DNA from 3 places in the Methylomusa anaerophila genome. Region 1 is predicted to be linked to each of the others. Evidence: riboswitches for the same ligand, from Rfam matches in the RefSeq annotation. Region 1 holds a riboswitch; each other region holds the start of a gene.
What was found. Region 1 has a riboswitch for cobalamin ahead of cobT (nicotinate-nucleotide--dimethylbenzimidazole phosphoribosyltransferase). Riboswitches for the same ligand answer to the same signal wherever they lie in the genome.
Positions count from the first base shown of each region.

Region 2: linked by a shared signal. The riboswitch ahead of cbiD (cobalt-precorrin-5B (C(1))-methyltransferase CbiD) and the one ahead of cobT (nicotinate-nucleotide--dimethylbenzimidazole phosphoribosyltransferase) in region 1 are both predicted to bind cobalamin.
Region 3: linked by a shared signal. The riboswitch ahead of MAMMFC1_RS14080 (precorrin-8X methylmutase) and the one ahead of cobT (nicotinate-nucleotide--dimethylbenzimidazole phosphoribosyltransferase) in region 1 are both predicted to bind cobalamin.

Region 1 covers NZ_AP018449.1:815,473-822,222, reverse strand. Annotated here, with positions in the region: gene nifJ (pyruvate:ferredoxin (flavodoxin) oxidoreductase) at 1-1,764, shown strand, start outside; gene cobT (nicotinate-nucleotide--dimethylbenzimidazole phosphoribosyltransferase) at 1,944-3,008, opposite strand; gene cobT (nicotinate-nucleotide--dimethylbenzimidazole phosphoribosyltransferase) at 3,040-4,074, opposite strand; cobalamin riboswitch at 4,207-4,393, opposite strand; gene MAMMFC1_RS22580 (cache domain-containing protein) at 4,871-5,632, opposite strand; partial or broken gene MAMMFC1_RS22830 (methyl-accepting chemotaxis protein) at 5,659-5,794, opposite strand; gene MAMMFC1_RS03690 (AEC family transporter) at 6,221-6,750, opposite strand, start outside.
Region 2 covers NZ_AP018449.1:4,307,504-4,314,253, reverse strand. Annotated here, with positions in the region: gene MAMMFC1_RS19785 (NAD-dependent epimerase/dehydratase family protein) at 1-583, shown strand, start outside; gene MAMMFC1_RS19780 (ArnT family glycosyltransferase) at 701-2,242, shown strand; gene MAMMFC1_RS19775 (ArnT family glycosyltransferase) at 2,249-3,868, shown strand; cobalamin riboswitch at 3,955-4,128, shown strand; gene cbiD (cobalt-precorrin-5B (C(1))-methyltransferase CbiD) at 4,286-5,389, shown strand; gene cbiE (precorrin-6y C5,15-methyltransferase (decarboxylating) subunit CbiE) at 5,359-6,003, shown strand; gene cbiT (precorrin-6Y C5,15-methyltransferase (decarboxylating) subunit CbiT) at 6,000-6,584, shown strand; gene cobM (precorrin-4 C(11)-methyltransferase) at 6,606-6,750, shown strand, end outside.
Region 3 covers NZ_AP018449.1:3,142,697-3,149,446, reverse strand. Annotated here, with positions in the region: gene MAMMFC1_RS14095 (metal-dependent transcriptional regulator) at 105-533, opposite strand; gene MAMMFC1_RS14090 (carbon-nitrogen hydrolase family protein) at 665-1,441, opposite strand; gene MAMMFC1_RS14085 (TonB-dependent receptor plug domain-containing protein) at 1,501-3,492, opposite strand; gene MAMMFC1_RS14080 (precorrin-8X methylmutase) at 3,757-4,404, opposite strand; cobalamin riboswitch at 4,571-4,753, opposite strand; gene MAMMFC1_RS14075 (hypothetical protein) at 4,781-5,119, opposite strand; gene MAMMFC1_RS14070 (adenosylcobinamide amidohydrolase) at 5,191-6,351, opposite strand; gene MAMMFC1_RS14065 (ABC transporter permease) at 6,438-6,750, opposite strand, start outside.

The sequences.
Region 1 (6,750 bases):
AAGGTGGTGGACATGAACAACGCCGCTATCGATAAAGGTGTTGAAGCTATCGTCAAAATTACCGTACCTGCCACCTGGCAAGATGCGCAGGATGACGCTGCCGTAAGGGACAAAACGCCTGAATTCATTGAAAAGATCCTGATCCCGGTGAACCGTCAGGAAGGCGACAGCTTGCCAGTCAGCGCCTTTTTGGGCATGGAGGACGGCACCTTTCCCACCGGTACGGCCGCTTACGAAAAACGCGGCATTGCCATTGACGTGCCGGAATGGCAAACCGACAATTGTATCCAATGTAATCAATGCGCCTATGTCTGTCCCCACGCAGCCATCCGTCCTATACTGGTCAATGACGCCGAATTGAAAGCCGCTCCAGCCGGCTTCGCCGTAAAACCTGCTGCCGGCGCCAAAAACTTTAGTTTCCGCATGGCGGTTACACCCCTTGATTGCACCGGCTGCGGCAACTGCGCCCAGGTTTGTCCGGCCAAGGAAAAAGCGCTGGTTATGAAACCCATAGCCACGCAGATGAATCAAGCCGCTTTGTGGGAATATGCGATGCAAGTGTCCCCCAAGGCCAACCCCATGAGCAAAGAAACGGTGAAAGGCAGTCAGTTTGAACAGCCGCTGCTTGAATTTTCCGGCGCTTGCGCCGGCTGCGGGGAAACTCCGTACGCCAAACTTGTCACCCAATTGTTCGGCGACCGGATGATGGTTGCCAATGCCACCGGCTGTTCGTCAATCTGGGGCGCCAGCGCGCCATCCATGCCTTATACCACCAATCATCGCGGCCACGGTCCGGCTTGGGCCAATTCCCTGTTCGAGGATAACGCCGAATATGGTTTGGGCATGTTCCTCGGGGTAAAACAAGTTAGGAACGGTCTGGCGATGAAGATGGAGGCGGCCGCTAAGCTCAGTATCAGCAGTGAGCTAGAAACGGCGCTGGCTGATTGGCTGGCCAACAAAGACAACGGGGTCGGAACGCGGGAAAGAGCCGACAAGCTTATCACTTTGCTGGAAGCTGAAAAAGGCAGCGATGCGCTGCTGAATGAAATCTATAAAGACAAAGATTTCTTTGTCAAACGTTCGCAATGGATTTTCGGCGGCGACGGGTGGGCCTATGATATCGGGTTCGGCGGACTGGACCATGTGCTGGCCGCCAGCGAAGATGTCAATGTACTGGTTTTCGATACGGAAGTATATTCCAACACCGGCGGACAATCCTCCAAAGCCACTCCGGCCGCGGCCATCGCTAAATTTGCGGCCAGCGGCAAAACAACCAAGAAAAAGGACCTGGGGATGATGGCCGTGAGCTATGGCTATGTTTATGTGGCGCAGATCTGCATGGGGGCTGACAAAAAGCAGACTTTGCAGGCCATCGCCGAGGCCGAAGCCTATCCGGGACCTTCGCTGCTCATCGCTTACTCGCCTTGCATCAACCATGGACTAAAAGCCGGTATGGGCAACAGCCAGCTGGAAGCCAAGCGAGCCGTCGAAGCCGGCTACTGGGCGATGTACCGCTATAATCCAGCCCTGAAAGATATGGGCAAAAACCCGTTCCGGCTGGACTCCCCGGAACCTACCGCCGACTTTAAGCAATTCCTCATGGGAGAAGTGCGGTATTCCTCCCTTAAGCAGCAGTTCCCCGCCCAAGCCGACGCGCTGTTTGATAAAACAGCCAAAGATGCGGCTGAAAGATTGGATACCTACAAGCGCTTGGCGAAAATGTATGATGAATTGTCGTCGGAGGCAGCCGCTTCCAAAGAATAACAGATCTCTATATTAATGCAGGAAATCATCCAACTTTATAGAATAAAAAAATGGCCATAATGGCCATAAAATGTATTTCTATTTTACCTTCGAAGCTATCGAAGGTATTTTTTATTTTTAATCAATTCAATTATGGCTATGCCGGCAACGACTATCAAAACAGCGGAGCGGGCGATGAACTAGTCCTTAACATCCTTGCTTTGTTTCAAAGCGCCCGGACCGTCCTGGGCCACAGGTACTTCCGCTTCGCCGAAGGTTTTCATATCGTTTAACACATGCAGGGAAGCATTAATCAGCGACATTCCCAAAGCAGCGCCCGTTCCCGCACCCAGTCTCATGTCAAGATAGATATAGGCCGGTATACCGATAATATCCAGCGCCGCCTGATGTGCCGGTTCAACGGCAAAGTGGGATCCCACCAGGTAGCTTTTAACTGCCGGAGCCATTTTCACAGCGATAAGGGCGGCCGCACCGGTAGCCAAGCCGTCTAACACTACTGCCGCTCCGCCCGCGGCGGCCCCCAGTATCACTCCTGCCAAACCGGCAATCTCCAGACCACCGACTTTACTTAACACATCAAGGGGATCATTTTTGTCCGGAGCATTGACTGCTAATGCCCTCGCCAGTACCTGGAGCTTCTTGCCGTCCCCGGCCAATTCGGCCAGCGGCTGCGGACTATAGCAGGCGATAATTGCCGTGCTTGCCGTTGTGCCGGCCATACTTATTTCACCTAAGCCCAAAACCCGTGAGCCCCTGGCTATTTCCTCGCCGGCTGTTTTTATTCCCGCTTCAATAGCTTGGACGGCCTGTTCCCGGGTCATTGCCGCTTCTTGCGCCATATTTTTCGTCCCGTAGGCGATCTTTTGGCGGTGGACTCGCGGCAGCGGCGGTAAGTCTGCCGCTACACCCACATCCACGATAACCAGATTAGCGCCAACATGATCGGCAAACACATTGATAGCGGCGCCCCCGTTGCAAAGGCTGCCGATGGTGCCCGCAGTTGTTTCCTGCGGATAGGCACTTGGTTCCTCCGCAGCCACTCCATGATCACCGGCCATGAGAATAATGCTTTTAGGCAAGGTCCGGGGTCTTGGGTTGCCGGTAATTCCGGCCATTTGACAGGCCAGGTGTTCAAAATGATGCAGGCTGCCAAGGGGTTTTGTCAGGTTATCAAGTCTTACCTGGCACTTTTCCATTGCCTGGACATCTAAGGGTTTTATCTGAGTAATTACGTCTTCCAACATTAATATATCCTCCTCAATATCCTCCTAAGAATTAAGAATTCAGATCCAAGTTATGCAACACTTTAATTGCCACATTTAGCATATCTACTACTACTGAAGCCCCGATGGCTTCCCCCAGACGCACCCCCATATCCAGGCAGGCTTTCAGATTGAGCAATTTTAGAGCAATAATATGCGCCGGCTCACCGGATAAGTGAGAAGCAAGCATATATTCCTTGCTCAAGGGATGAATGGCATTGGCAATTAATGCCGCCGCCGTGGTGTTAAGACCGTCAATGACAACAGCACAGTGGTTGGCTGCCGATCCGAGAACAACACCGGCCAAGGCGCCGATCTCAAAACCGCCTACCTTGGACAATACGTCTATTCCGTCCGCGGCATCCGGCTTGTTTACGGTTAGGGCGCGGCGGACGACATCGATTTTCACCTTCAGCCGGCTGTCGGATATGCCTGTGCCCCGGCCGGTGACCTGTTCGGGCGCAAGTCCGGTAAAAGCGGCGACAATAGCTGCACTGGCGGTAGTATTGCCGATTCCCATTTCACCAAGGCTAAAACAGGTATAACCCTGCCGGACCCGGTCGTTCACAATTTCGATTCCTGTTTCTATGGCCTGGATAGCCTGCTCACGCGTCATAGCCGGTCCCTGGGTAAAGTCCTGGGTGCCGTAGGCAATTTTGCGGTGCCACAGCCCGGCAACATGGGATAAATCGCCGGCCACTCCCATGTCCGCCACTACCATGTTCGCCCGGCAAAAATTGGCGAAAGCATTGGCACTGCCGCCTTTGGCCAGCAGATAGTTGGCAGTCATCTGCAGCGTTGTTTCCACCGGATAAGCACTGATCCCGTGTTTGGCGACCCCATGGTCGGCGGAAGTTATAACCATGCAGTTGCGTACCAATTCCGGCTGTGATTGCCGCAGTATGCCCGCATACTGTCTTACCATGCCCTCCAGGCGGCCAAGACTTCCTTTTGGCTTTATCTGGCTGTCCAACCGGGCTTGTACCTCTTCCATTACGACTGTGTCCGGAGCAGAAATTTTTGACAGTGTCTCTGGTAATATACCCATAACTTATTCCAACCCCCATTTTTTGCTTATTTATTCTGGTGTTCAGAACATTCAGAACCTTATAGCCAAATTTAAAAAATAAAAGGCTTCTTTGGATATTATCCAAAAAAGCCTTCTTTTCCATGAAGAACTTTGTTAAAACGGATAAAGGCAGGTCTCCTGGCTCCCGGTTCATTGACTGTTTACGCCTTCCCCTTGCGAGTGGCCTTGTAAAGTCTTCCCGGTACAGTGGCGGGCCCGCGCTAGCGGCATAAGCATCATGCCTAGACTTCCCTATTATCCTCCAGTCGGCTGGAGGCACCTTTTCCGTGAATAATATGTAATTTGTAACTATTATAACAGAGCCGTAGCAGTTACGTCAAGCCAGGCTGAAACCAATATATATTGCACTATTTATATGATGATGAAGTGTTTGAACGTACCTATGAACTTACTCCAGAATACGGCATACTGCTTTCAGTGATAACGAAAAGTAGCGCGCATTTTCAGCAGTGGCTTGAGGTTCTCCCTTTTTATAGTAATATAAAGATAGAAGGAGTAGAATTTTATGCCAGGTGATTGCACTGGCTAAATATCGGTTGGGTAAAGCTAAGACAGTATCAAAACGCTGTCCGTTTTATTAAGATGATAGAAGATGTTCTGGGTAGCATACTGAAGGAAAATGACCAATCCTAAAGGAGGATTGAAGGCTAAGAATCGTCTTTGCTATGGCAAAGCTGGAAATGCAAAGAACTTGCGAATTTCGCAGGTTCTTTGCATTAGAAAGGTTTTATTATAAAAAAAGCAGAAAGTCTCTCTAGTTTAACCCGGCCTGTATTTTTTCGTTAACGACAACAGACCACTGTTTACCCGGATAAGCATTGTATCCTTTAGTGTGGGCAAAACCCCATATTTGTGTTTTTCCGTTTGCCTCCTTTTCTAACGTATAACCGTACATTTCACCGGCAATGGCTTTGCCGACGGCTTCCAGGTGCTGTAGGCTGGTAGATAAAATACCGGCGCGGTTTTTAGATGCAATTACAAGGCCGTCTTTATTCACAACGAAAATATCACCGGTACTGCCAATTCTGGCTGATTCAATGATGTCATAAATGAAATTCCAATTGAAACGGGTAGTGAATATTCCCAGAATATTGCCTGTTTCGTCTTTGACCGGACAGGAGTAGGAAATGGTATGTCCACCTGCGGAAGCTGAGTAGTACATGTCACTAACATATACGTTTTTCCCGTTTATGGTTTGTTGAAACCATTCCCTGCCGGACATGTCTTGTCCTACAATTTCCTGGTTCACTCCTGTGGCAACAACCTTGCCTTGTAAGTCTAGCAGATAGAGGTCATAGTATACCTCGTAGATGTCTACCGTATTTTTCATAAAGGAAGTAGCCAGGCTGATATTTTCTTCATTGGGGTGTTTCAAGCAAAGGATAATCTTCTCGAATGTTGCCCATGCTTGTACGTCACAGTTGCGTTCGAACAAATTACGGTCAATTTTGTCAATAGTGTCAAAAGCGACATCCGCTGTCCTTACGGCAATTACTTCATTAGCTTTTGTATGCATATTACTGATTAGTACTCTGCTTTCTTTAGTGGCTGTAAAACTTCTTTCGGCTAATTTTTTAATTTCGTCGGCTACAACCCCAAAGCCTCGCCCGGCATCTCCTGCTCTGGCGGCTTCAATAGCCGAGTTTAATGACAGCAAATTGGTCTGTTTACTAATATCCTCGATAGTGCGGACAATGTCCCGTACTTTTTGGTTCGCTTCTGTCATTTCTTTTAAAAGGACGGAAATGTCGAGAGTTGTAACTGAATTTTCTGCCATATAAATACCCCTTTCTTCATGAAAAAGAATAATCAAAACGGGAAGTTTCGAGAACGAACATATCTTTCTGAAGTAGTGGGCTAAAAGAGTGGCAAAAATAATAGTCCTTTTCCCCAGATTTAATAGACTGAGGAAAAGGACATCTTTGTCGTTCCTATATTATAAATGTTGTGATTATTCTATAAATCGACAATTAGGCACAAAATTTGTAATTCCTGCTAATGATAAAAAGAAATTTTTATTAAATTTTTGTTAATTTGGGCCGGGCATTGACTTAATTGCCTTATTTGAAGCGAAAGGTGGAAAGCATATGGGGTCGTGGGGCATTCACGCCATCATGTTCGTTACAACGCTTATGATTGGAATGGTGACAAGACTGGCTAATGTAGTAACAAAAATCATTTCGGTTGCGTATTCATCATCGGATTGATAAGTTGTGGCCATCATGGCAACTGTAGTCATAGACGGAAGTCCAACAATTATTGTTAATATAGTCCGCGGAATCTGGGGCAGAAAAAAACCCAAAAAGTAATAAACAATAACCGGTAATACTAACATTTTAACTATCGTTGAAACTAATATGCTTGGTTTTTTGATTATATTGTCCACGGAAACATAAGCCAAGGCACCGCCTAAATACATCAGTGTCAAATACTTGCTTGTACCGCCGGTGCCCGCAATTGTGCTCATAAGCAAATCCGGCACCGGAATCTTAAAAAGCATGATGATAAAAGCAATACACAATGCAACTGTAGTAGGATTAAGCATATTTCTAACCGCATGCAACGGATTTGAATTTTTCTGATGCCGGCTGCATAAATAAACCCCGAATGTCCATAACAATGCCATGTCGACCA
Region 2 (6,750 bases), 1.3 Mb from region 1:
CGTGTATGGCGACACTACCCAACTGCCAATTACGGAAAATGCGCCAATTCAGCCTAGCTCTTTTTACGGCTTGAGTAAATGGACTGTTGAGTGTTACCTAAGTCTTTACCATCGGTTTTATGGCCTGAATTATGCTGCTTTGCGCTTCGCGAATGTTTACGGAGAACGCCAAGGCGATAGGGGAGAAGGCGGCGTCATCAGCATTTTTATCAGAAAAATTCAACAAAATGAGCCGGTAAATATTTTTGGGGACGGAGGTCAGACGCGTGATTTCATTTACGCCGGTGATGTTGCCGAAGCTATATATCTGGCACTTATTAACCCGCAAATGTGTCTCAACCGGGTATACAATATCAGTACGCAAACCCAAACGTCTGTGAATACCCTGGTAGAAATACTGTCGCAAGCTTCGGGGAAGACTGTTAAAAAAGTTTATGGTCCGCCGCGGGATGGCGATATTTACCATTCGATGCTTGACAATAGCGCTGCGTTGTACAATCTTGGCTGGAAGCCGAAATTGAGTCTGGCGGCAGGCTTGCACAGAACTTATCTGAGTAAAATAGGTAAAATGAGTAAAAATTAAAAAAAACTATTTACATATGCCGCATTGAATTGACATCCGGGTATTAGGATAAACTGAGGATAATTTCAATTCTTTAATACGTTCCCTATAGCTGCCTAAAAGATCGGAGGCTTGACTGTGTTCAGGTATACAGGAACGGATATTCTGATCCTAGCAATTGTTTCGTCTGTCATCATGTTTACCAATTTAGGCGGGACGCCGTTGCTTGACCCTGATGAGCCGGTATATGCTCAGACTTCTAAAGAGATGATACAATATAACGACTATATTTCTCCCCAAATTTTTGGTGAATACTGGTATGATAAGCCCCCTATGTATTACTGGCTGGTGGCGGCAGCATATAATATCTTTGGCATCAACGAGTTTTCCGCCCGGTTTCCTTCTGCTTTCCTCGCCGTGGCCGGAGTATTGGTACTGTATCTATTCGGCCGGGAGTTATTTTCCCGGCGGGCGGCGATGACCGGAGCACTTGTTTTGGCGACAAGCATCGAATATTTTTATTTAGGAAAGGCAGCCGTAACCGATATTACTTTTAATTTTTGTTTAATGGTATCCTTGCTATCTTTTATTACCAAAAGATATTATTTGTTTTATATATTTGCCGGATTGGCTACAGTTACCAAGGGACCTATAGGATTACTGTTTCCGGGAATAATCATCTTTCTGTACCTGCTTTGTAACCGGAGTTTCCGGAAATTAGGCGATATGAAGCTTTCCGCCGGCATTATTATATGCAGTGTCGTTGCTTTACCATGGTACATAGCCATGTATCAGATTCACGGCAACGCTTTTATTGAAACTTTTCTGGGACTTAACAATGTAATCCGGTTTACTTCGCCTGAGCACCCCGAGGGAATGTTGTGGTATTATTTCGTTCCGGTACTTATTATTGGTTTTTTTCCCTGGACAGCCATTTTGGTCCAGTCAATTTGGGCATCTTTAACGAAAAGCAATTATGAACAGCGGACGAAATTAATCTTTCTTATTATCTGGACCGCCTCTATCTTTTTGTTTTTTTCTGTTTCCCGGACCAAATTGATTTCCTACATATTGCCGATGTTTCCACCATTAGCTCTTATCGTCGGTTGGTATATAGATACCTTATGGGCGCATTGGTGGGAACGAAACACAGGTTGGGCCATCCTCCTGGCGGCTTTGTACCTGCTACTTAGTACCGGAATGTTTTTGGTTATCAGGCTTATGCCGGAACTAACCACTGGAATAATTGTTTCGGCAATTCTATTCGGTATTATGACCATTGTTTCCGTTTCATTTATTTGGCAGGGGAATTATGGACGGGCTTTAAAAACACAGGTTATCGGGATGACGTTATTTTCGATTGTCTTGATAACCGTGGTGTTCTCTGCCGCAGCGCCAAGATTTGCAACCAAAAACATTGCCCGAGAATTTGCCATGGCTTATGACGGACAATCGCCGGTTTATATCACTAAATTTTTACATCCGGGATTTACTTTTTATGCCGGTATTTACGGGCGGGAAATCAAAGACGGCGGTGAGCTGTCAGAAGCGCTGAACTTTCCCGGTAAGGCTTATTTTATCGTGAGACAGCCAGAATATTTGCGGTTACCGGCAAATGAACAGCAAGTGCTGTCTATTATGGCTCAAACGGATGAAAAAATGGTGCTTATGAAAAAATAATGGAAGGTGGGGAACGAGTCAGAGATGCCAAGCAGCTATTACAAGACGTTAATTTTCTTTCTGGCGCTATGTTCTTATATCATTTTTAATGGCAATGTACCGATCACCGATCCGGTGGAGTCGAATTATGCCCTTACTGCCAAGGAAATGGTGGAAAGTAATAACTGGCTGTCACCGCAAATATATGGTCAGTACTGGTTTGATAAGCCCATATTGATTTACTGGCTTATTGCCTTAAGTTATAAAGTATTTGGCGTAGGAGAATTTGCGGCTCGTTTCCCAGCCGCAGTTTTCAGTGCCGCCAGTGTCAGCTTGGTATACTGGTTTTCAGTGAAAATTTACCAGAATCGTCAAATAGGTTTATTGGCGGCGCTGGTTTTAGCCACATCCCTTGAATTTTGGGTATTGGCGCATATGATTATTACTGATGCGGTACTATTTTTCTTTACCAGTGCAGCCATGTCTACATTCTTTTTTGGTATGACAGAAAAAAGAACCAAATGGTACCTGATGGCCTATGCGTCAATGGGATTCGCGGCACTGACAAAAGGTCCGGTTGGTATCGTTTTGCCGGCACTTATAGTCTTAATGTATATCTTTGTCCGGAATCAATGGCAGCAACTTCGACATATGCATATTTTTGCCGGTATAGGCGTGTTGTTGGCTGTGGCGGCCCCGTGGTATTTCACAATGTACCTGCTCCATGGGCAACAATTCATAGATACATTTTTGGGACTCCATAATTATATAAGGGCTACTGTGGCGGAGCACCCGAAAGATAATGTACTTTACTATTATTTTGTATTATTCCCCGTTAGCCTAATGCCATGGACCGGCATATTCTTCCTAATGCTGGGGAAGGCAAAAAGGTCTTTAAGGTCACCGGTGGAAAGCTATTTATACATTTGGCCGGCGGTAATTTTAGTTTTTTATACCGCCATGGCAACAAAATATCCTACCTATGTATTTCCAGCGTTATTTCCCGTTGCAGTACTAATAGCCAGTTATTTGCAATCTTTGCATCAGAGAAAAAACAGGCGGACTTGGCTCTGGCTTTCCGTACCGGCAATAGTACTGTTCGGTGCGGTTGTGTATGGCACAACTCTATTGCCGCCGGAAAAGAATTGGCTGCCGTTGTATGTTGCCGTTTGCGTGAGCATAATCAGCGTTATTTGGGTTCAAACAAAGGGAAATATCTGCCGGTTGCCGCTAACGGTAGCTGTAGCCGTGATTACAATAAGCTGCGTGGCGATCGGAACGGGTCTAAGTTCTTTGGCTAATTCCAAATCAGCCAAACCGTTAGCTTATATTTTACCTAGGAACGCAATCATTGGCTCATTGGGAGAATATGCCACTTCCATGGTTTTTTACAGTGGACATATTATGCCTCGCCTGGTTGTTGATGAACAAGAATTGGCACAACGGGGGACTTGGTCTGGTAAATATACCATGCCCACCGAGCATTTGGACAGCTTTGTCGCCCGGAATAGCGGTGATTCCCCAATTTTTATTTTAGTAAAATCAAAGGATTTGTCACAAATTAAAGACTCGGCATCTTTTGCCAATTTTGTTCCTGTTGCCAGTCATGGCAATATGACTCTTTACCGCAAAAAGGATGAAATATAGAATTGTTGAAAACAAATTTCGCATTAATTGCAGACACCAGCAGGAAATTAGTAATTAAGATGGAATATAAGTATGTTATAAAAGTTGATATGTGTAAGGGAATAGGTGCTTTGCGCTTAATAGGGAAGTCCGGTGCAAAACCGGCGCGGTCCCGCCACTGTAATGGGGATGATGCCTTATATATGCCACTGGGATGACTGGGAAGGCTTAGGCAATTGATGAACCAGAGTCAGGAGACCTGCCTGTTCTACGACACGCCGCTAGTAGTCCGTCAAATGTTTAGACTTGGCGGATTACCGGAACCTACGGAAGATAGGCAGGTGTGGGGAGAATAATCAGACAAATGTGAAATGTGATTTGTTGAGTTTATTTACATAACCCCCTGCTATAGGGGGTTTTTTGTTGTCAGATAAAACAATGCGTCCGGGTATAACAACCGGCACTTGTGCGGCGGCGGCAGCCAAGGCAGCTGTTTTGGCTTGGCAAGGGAGACTTGATACTCACGTTGAGGTCAAAACACCGCAGGAAAAATTGATTCGGGTTGCCATTGAGAAAAGCCTGGCGATGCCCGGGGGAGGCTTAGCCAGTGTAATAAAGGATGCCGGCGACGATCCTGACATTACCAACGGCGTGAGAATTGACGTTCAAGTTAGGATTTCCGACTGCCCGGACATCATAATTCAGGCCGGCGAAGGGGTGGGAGTAGTAACAAAACCAGGGTTATCCGTGCCGGTAGGGCTGCCTGCGGTGAATGAAGGACCTAAAAAAATGATTATAACTGCCATAAGAGACGTACTACCAAGGGATAAAGGCGCCATAGTCACTATATCCATTCCAGGCGGTGAAGAACTGGCGAAAAGAACCTTAAATCCGGTATTGGGAATTGCCGGGGGGTTATCCATTATCGGCACAACCGGTATTGTTGAGCCCATGTCGGAAGAAGCTTTCAAAAACTCGCTGGTGCCCCAAATAAGTGTGGTAAAAGCATTGGGATATCAGGATATAGTCTTTGTACCGGGAAAAATCGGACAAGATATAGCTGTTAATCAATACGGTTTGCCGGAAGAAGCCATTGTTCAAACCAGCAATTTTATCGGCCATATGCTGGAAAATGCTGCCAAGCTGGGTGTGAAAAGGGTGTTGTTGTTCGGGCATTTAGGAAAAATCGTAAAAGTATCTGCCGGTATATTTCATACTCATAATCGCATGGCGGACGCGAGGCTGGAAACCATTGCCGCTTATCTGGCGGTTGAAGGCGCCCCGCAAGCTGTGATAAAAGAGATTATGGAATGTACGACTACAGAGGCTGCTATGCCGATTATAGAGCGATATAATTTTAACGCGGTTTACAATCTACTGGCCACGCGGGCAAGTTTACGGGCCGAGCGGTATGTTTTCAGCGATCTGACGGTAGGGACGGCAGTTGTGACACTTAAAGGCAAAATATTGGGGCTTGATCAAGCAGCTCGGGACATTGGAGGAACACTAGGTTGGAACATGACAGAGCTAACCACAGGGTAATAGTAGTGGGCATTGGTCCGGGAGCGCCGGACTATGTGCTGCCTGTAGCAAGCAGGATAATCAATAACGCCGCAGTGCTAGTGGGAAGTAATCGGGCCCTCGCTACTTTCGCGAAAAAAAATGGTCAAGAAACCCGGCAAATTGATAAAGACATAGGAGGGGTGCTCTCTTTTATTGCGGCAAAGCTTGCTGCCACGGATGTGGTGGTCATGGTATCCGGCGACCCGGGATTTTATAGTTTGCTGGCGGCACTAAAACAGGAGTTCCCGGAACCCAGAATTCAGGTCGTTCCCGGGATCAGCTCGGTTCAGCTGGCATTCGCCCGCATTGGTGAGTTATGGCAGGATGCAGACTTAATTAGTATGCATGGACGCCTGCCGGAAGATGAAAAACTATCCTACCGCCAGGGGAAAAAGCTTGGAATACTTACAGATCAAAAGCATAATCCAAGTTATATTGCCAACGTACTGCTGACCGGCGGCTGGCCGCCGGCTAGCTTGGTGTGGCTTTGCGCCGCTCTGTCTTATCCGGAGGAAAAAGTATTGGCTCTATCTTTGGAAGATACAGTTGATATTAGTGGGTTTGACCACTGTGTAATGGTGGTGAGAGGATGAGAGTATACAATCCCGGTATTGCCGATGATGATTTTATTCGGGGCGATATTCCTATGACTAAAGCGGAGATAAGGATACTTACATTATCTAAAGCTAAAATCAGGTACAGTGATATCATCATTGATATTGGGGCAGGTACAGGCTCATTATCGGTGGAGGCGGCTTTAATGGCGCCACAAGGGCATGTTACTGCCATTGAGAGAAAAGAAGAAGGAATCAAACTGATTAAAGCCAATGCCGTCCGCTTTGGAGTTGAAAACCTTGAGCCGGTATTGGGGGAAGCCCCTGAGGCTCTTAGCGGACATAAAGAAGCTGATGTTATCTTAGTTGGCGGCAGTGGCGGACGTTTGCCGGAAATACTGGCAAAATGCGATAAAATCTTGAAGCCTGGCGGCCGGTTGGTAATAACAGCCGTTACTGTAGAAACTTTGAGTGGCTCTTTATTGGCAATGCGGCAGCGTATAGACTATTCCGTGGAGGCCGTTGGCGCCCAAATTACCCGCATACAGTCTGTTGGGTCAAATAATATGTTTCAAGCATTAAACCCTATCTATATAGTTACTTGTACTAAAAAACCATAAAGAACTTCGGGAGGAATACACGTGCAAGTTTATTTTGTCGGCGCCGGTCCGGGAGATCCCGAACTGATTACAGTCAAAGGTCAACGGTTGCTGAGCCGGGCAGATGTAATCATTTATGCCGGCTCCCTGGTAAATCCGGCTTTATTATCATTGGCTCAAAGCGGAG
Region 3 (6,750 bases), 2.3 Mb from region 1:
GTTGGCTGTCTCAATGTCTCTTCTTTCTTCATTATGTATAGTTTGTTGATAGGATACCAACATACGGCAAAAACGTGCAGTATACACTATAGTTACGTTTATCTTTATCCTTTGTGTCTATAGGCAGTTGTTTGCACATACTCCACAAACCGCTGATAGACTTCCGTGTTCTCTTTCATAAATCCCATCAAACGCTTTATTGAAGATATGGTTGATTTTGACAGGTAATGTTCCATTGCTTCGGCTTCAGCGGCAACATCGCAGTCGGCACAGATTGTCCTGAGAAAATCCTGCAGGAGTGTGTTTCTTTCCACGAGGTAACAACCCATCTGCCGGCCTTTGTCAGTCAGCCCCATCATGCCGTATTTCTGGTAGGTAATATAACCTCCCGCGCGGAGTTTTCCCAGCGCCTTGGTTACTGAAGGAAGCTTAACATTCAATTTCTGGCTGATGTCGGTAACTCGCACTATATCATTGCTGACTGAGAATCTGTAGATTTCCTCTAAATAATCTTCCAGACTGGGTGACAGCATAAGTTCACCTCCGGCTTCATTTCGCAACACAGTGAAAGTCATTCTCACCAACAGGTAACTATTATATTTTATGCGACCCGGCTGATTTTTTGCCTAATGGAAGAAAAAACCGCATCCTTTTAGTTTCTTTATTATAGTTTTACTACGGTAAACTCAGACGACAACAAGCGCTGTTCGCTCTCATCCCAGTCAAACAGCAGCACGGCCGGCGCCAGGCCTTTGTAGGTTAATTGCAATCTTCCTTCTGCCGCCACAGCGCTTGTTGCCTGGCTAAAATCCAGATGTTCACCGTTGCCGGTCTGATTGCACACCCATACCGGCAGACCGCTGGCTGCGGATGCCTGTTCCCAACTGTCCCCCGGGCCGCATTTTCCCGGCGGCCAGGCAGCCAAGGCTACGATAACCCGGGCACCTTTGGCTTGCAACACCTGGGCGTGTTCAGGGTACCAAAGATCGGCGCACACCAAAACTCCGGCTTTCATTTCCCGGCAATCAACGGGTTCCAGTTGCTTGCCCCTGGCCGCCCAGCCTTCGGCGCCTGTCCCATGCGCCCGAAGTTTACGGTGTCTGCCAAGTATTTCCCCGCCTGGGCCGATCACCAGGCAACTATTGAAATAGTTGCCGGTGGCTTCATCCTGTTCGGCGCAGCCTAAGAATACGGTAAGGCCGCGCTTTGCGGCCAGGCAACGGATGCCATCCAGACCGGGACAAGGCTGCACAGGTATGTTTAATGGCTCCCGGGCCGCCTCAGCCTTAAGTTTAAAGAAATATCCCTGTACCGCTGTTTCCGGAGTAACGACCCATTTCGCTCCCTGCTGAGCCGCCAAATCAATGGCCTGATGCAGCAGTTCCAAATTGCGGGCTTCCGGTCCCCCGCTTAAATCCAAATGTAAAAAAGCGACTCTCATCTTAAATCTCCTTAGAATTGATACTGAATGTCCGGTTGTTGCTGATTATTACTCGCCTTTTAAAATTTACTTTTATAACCTAAGCTGAAATTAAAGGGAGTATAGTAATATTCCGAAGTAGAATGGGAAATTATGTCTTTCCGGTTCAATACATTCTGAGCTGTAAGGATAATTTCCTGCTGCTTGCCGAGGGTATAATTCACACTCAAACTGGTTAGTAAATATGGCTTGACATCATATGATTTTGCAGTACTTGGCGTCATGACCCGATCAGCCAGATAATTGCCGGTGAGTGTAACCTTCCAGCGGTCATGTTGATAAGTTGCGCCGCCATTCACCTGCCAGCGCCCAAAGTTGCGATCCCAGTAAGGCTTATCCGTGCTTTTCGTTAAAGCATCGCCATAAGTGACGCCCCAGTTGAATGTCCAATCCTTAGGCCCGTCAACCTGGCAAGTCAACTCCACACCGGTATTTTTCATATCTTCATTCTTATAGGAATAGGTGCCGTCTGCCTGATTATAAGTGGAAGAAATATTGTCTTTGATTGTAAAACTAAAAACTGCCAATCGCCAGTTATGATTGCCGCTGTTTCTTTTCCAGCCCGCTTCGTAATGCAGGCCGGTCTGAGGCTTTAGATTAGGGTTGCCAAGCCGCCGGTCATCGTTGCTGCTGTACATTTGGGCAAAGGTCGGCATTACGAAAGACTGTCCGACACTGGTATAAATAGATTCGTTATCATTCAGCTTGTGAAGAAATTGAGCCTGCCCGCTAAAATTATCATAATTTCTCCCGTTAGGCGCGTTTGCCGTCCAGGTTTCCCTCCCGCTCAGGATTATTGTATCAGCCTTGCCTGCAGGCTGTTCCCACTGTCCGTATACCGAATAGTTGTCCCGCTGATAATCCAGGGTATTGCTGATATTAGGGTCATAATACTCATTTTGGTAAGTAACACCCAGCAATAATTTATTGGCATGAATCATCCAGTCTTTTTGAAGATCAAAGCCGTAAGTGCTGCTTCTGCTTGTTTCACTTGTTTTTTTAGGATACCCGGCGGCGGAGCCTGATGAAGAATAGTAGTCTGTCCCTAAGGTGTTCATCGTTTTATAGTTATAATACAGCGATCCCTTTATATGATCCTGGTCATACTGCAGCTGGACAAAATCCTTTTCATCCGTATATACCCTGCTGTATCTTGTCTTGCCAATCAGATTCGCAGCATAGCCTGTCCCGAACTTATAGTCGTAAAGCGACTCTGAGCTATTATGGCTGTATAGCAACGATACGGCTTTACTAAACTGGTAAGAAAGCGTCTGATTATTGCGCTCCAGCCCGGGAAAAAACATGTTCATCTCTTTGCCGTTTGCTATTGATTTAGAAATATTTCCCAAGTCGCCCCATTTTTCAAAATTATAATTTAATCCCAGCTTTCCTGCCTGAAGAGTAAAACTATGGTCTTGCTGCCCATAATTGCCGCCGGAAATTTTCACAGAGTTTTGCAGGTTTTTCTTGGTAATAATGTTGATGACCCCGCCGGTAGCCTCGCTGCCGTATAGTACTGAACCGCCGCCTTTGACAATTTCAATCCTTTCGATGTTCTCGACAGGTATGTCTTCCAGATTATACAACCCACGCAGATTAAGCGGTGTGCCATTGACAAGAACAAGGGTGCCTGTTGAAACACCCCGTATTATTATCTTGGTCGTCATGGTAGTCATAGAGGCCCCGCTGGGGCCAAAAGAAGAATATGTAAGTCCTGCCGCTTGTTTTAACGCTTCCGCCACATTCCGGGCCCCTGTTGACTTAAGATCTTCATATGTATAGACACTGGTCGAAGCCGGGGTATCGATATCGCTCTTCTGATATCGTTGGGCAGTTACCATTACCTGTTCAAAGTTAAACTCCTGTTCCTCTTCCGGCGCTGCGGCATTGCTGATAGTCATGCCGGCAATGGCCATTGTGCACGAAGTAAGCGCAGCGATTGGGATTATTGCCTTCTTATTAATATTTTTAATGTTTTTTATTTTTTTAATAATCTTGGTTCTAAACGCCATTTTTATCTCCCTTTCAAAGTATAATATCAAGTCTCAATAACCTTCTTGTATTCCTGGCTGAACAACTGCGGCTACGCTGCCTGGGCCACACCGAGAACACGCTTACAGTGACGCTCGTCCCCAAAGCCAGCGCCAGAATGATGGATTTTTTATACAGTTTTTATTTTTTATACTGTTCATAATATTCTTCCGATTGCCCTTTATGAATTGCACAACCAGCACCTTGAGTCCCTCGCCCAAGCGTCATTCATCATGCGTTTTCTCCTATATAACATTATTGGATACTGTTTCTGTCATGTACCAAAGGGCGTCCAAGGCTGCTACGGCAATAGGGCTGCCTCCCTTGTTACCTAAAACAGTAATATAAGGCACAGGCGAAGCTGCGTGCAGCAAAGCTTTTGATTCTGCCGCCCCGACAAAGCCGGCAGGCACGCCGATTACCAGCGCCGGCCGGATACCGGTTCGTTCCATTAGGGTTGAAAGTTCAAACAACGCGGCCGGCGCATTGCCAATGGCAACAATAACACCGTCTAATTGCCCGCCAAACTGCCTAATGGCGGCGGACATCGCCCGGGTAATGACGCTTTTGGCAAGCCGAGCGGTTTCTTCGCTGCCAATTAAACAGTACACCTTACCGCCATAGGATGAAAGCCGCTTATTAATTCCTGTACGGACCATTTCCACATCACAATAAATATCCCGTCCTGCTGCCAAAGCAGCACACCCGGCGGTGATTGCGTCAGGATGAATCCTGATGTGTTTGGCGTAATCAGGATCACCTGCCGCATGAATAATACGGGAATACACCTTAACAGCCGCCGGTGAAAGTTCCAGTCCCAGTTCATCCAAATAGGAACCTATAATTTCCATACTGCGGGTTTCAATCAAACCAGGATCCATGATATATTCCATAATGCGCCTCCTTAAAATATAGTTATGTACAGTATCATACCAAATGAAAACTCCTGGTCATAAGACCAGGAGAGTTAAATTCAGCATGAATAAATCCTTGACACAGAGCCCTTCTAAGTCAAGAGATCTTTCACGGTAATCCCCCTCCCCATCGCTCGTGGGTACAACGGTGATTATCAGTTAGGCAGTTCTCCTGGCTCCGGATCATGGCTTACCTAAACCTTCCCAAGATGGCAGATCTCAGTGGCATATCTTAAGCTTGCTCCCCGTTACAGTGGCGGGACCGCGCCGGCATTGCACCGGACTTCCCTATTAAGTCCTTTCAGACACCTAACTTTTTTCACTATGCAGTTTAAGTAAACATGTTAATAATAAGCTATTTGCAATGATGACACTGTCCTTCAGTCTTTCCAGAGACAATATTCGCAAATATTTCATGAGCTTCTTCGGAAGATTTGCCGTTTTCGATTGCTTTCTGGGCATGAATTACGGCAGAACGGTATTTTTTGTGTGCTTCATCCTGAGGAATTTTTTCAATGTCTTTAGTGTCAAAATTCATTACTTTTCGAAAAATCTCATGAATTTTTTCTGAAGATTTCCCTGCTTCTTTCGCAAATTGAACGTGTTTCATTGCACTTTCATAACGGTGCTTCGCATGTGGATCATCGGGAAGTTGAAATTCAGGATGTTCAGGATGTTTCTTTTCATTCATCATTATTCTCACCTCATTAAAATTATCTTTTTATATATTACTCCATATAGTGGTCATATAGTCAATAGCACTCCTCAGTCCCCTTGAGAACCGGCCAGTTTTGCTCTTAATATATCGACAACCAGGCCGGACCATGCCTGAATACAGTTTTCCAGTTTCGCCTCGGCGGCGATTGCCCGCGGCAAAACACCGAATTTACCGGCAGACAGCAGCAGCAACTCATTACCGGCGGCCACGGTTTCGTCGCCGGACAACAATTGCCAGTTAAACTGATCCAGTAAATGAACATACAGGGATGTATATGTCACCAACCGGGGGTCCTTGTCCAACTGTTGCAAGCAGTCTAAAAACCGTTGTTTTTCTAGATAGCCATTTTTTTGCAAATATTCCTGATACAGTGTTTCTTCCGTCAGGCCGAACCGGTTCATGCGCCTAAGCACGCTATGCTGTTTTTGGGGTGATAATCCGGTTTGCCGGAACAAGGCTTCTTTGACTGCCTGCTTTACGGTGCGGCCGATCAGTTCACCTAATTTGGAATGTTTGCCGGCATCCTCCAAATATAGTGGCGAACCCGGATTGGCAATTATTATTGTTTGGTCGGTCCCCGAACCTGTCGCCAGTCCGCTGGAATACTTGCTGCCGGCCATTAATTCCTGCAGCGCCGCCGTTTTGGCTTCGGTACAGGTAACCAGCGCTCTGGCCAATGTACCGGGCGGTATATCGGCGTCAATTACCAGCATGATGTTGATGGTACCCGGTTTATGCAGCCGGGTTTTTTGTCCCGGATTAAAATACTCAGCCGGATCACCTACCCGGCCGCCGTTTTCTTCCACCCCGCCGGTCGCTATGGCGGTTACGGTTAGTGTTTGGTAGCTTGCCGACTGAATGGCGACATTGTCCATGGATGCGCCCGTTCCCATGCCGGACACCCTGTCAGGGTCAAGTCCCAAATTCCTTGCCACTCCCTGCATATACTCCGGATAGGAATCCGCGTTCATAACGGCGTCCTTCATGTCATGATTAAATATTGCTTTTAAGTCTTCACGGTATCCTCCGTTTATTACCGAAGTGCCAAGAACCGTGCGGGGCTGTTTAAAAGCAATGACGACGCAGGTATTCTGCCGGTAAACCGGATCACCTGTTGATAAAGTATATAATTCTATTCTTTCATTGCCGGCACAAGGAACAACACTGCAATAAAAAATCAATATCAGCAATATGTACAGCTTTCTCATTTTGTTTCTCCCACCTAACTAAAATTCAATTCCTCTTTGCGCATTTATCCCCTATGGAATGTTTCAAACATACTGCCTCCTTGTTCTTATTCATATCGCAGCGCCTCAATCGGGTCCAAAAGAGCGGCTTTCCGCGCCGGATAAAGGCCAAAGAATAAGCCGATGCCGACAGAGAAGCCAAAAGCCAGAAAAATCGAAGCAAATGAAATTACAGTGTTCCAGTGGGCGACGGCGGCAATGATACGGGAACCGGCAATACCCAGGCCAATGCCCATAATGCCGCCGGTCACGCCGATGACTCCCGCCTCGATTAAGAACTGGAACAGGATGTTGCGATAAGTGGCGCCAAGAGCTTTGCGGATGCCAATCTCCCGGGTACGTTCGGTAACTGATACCAGC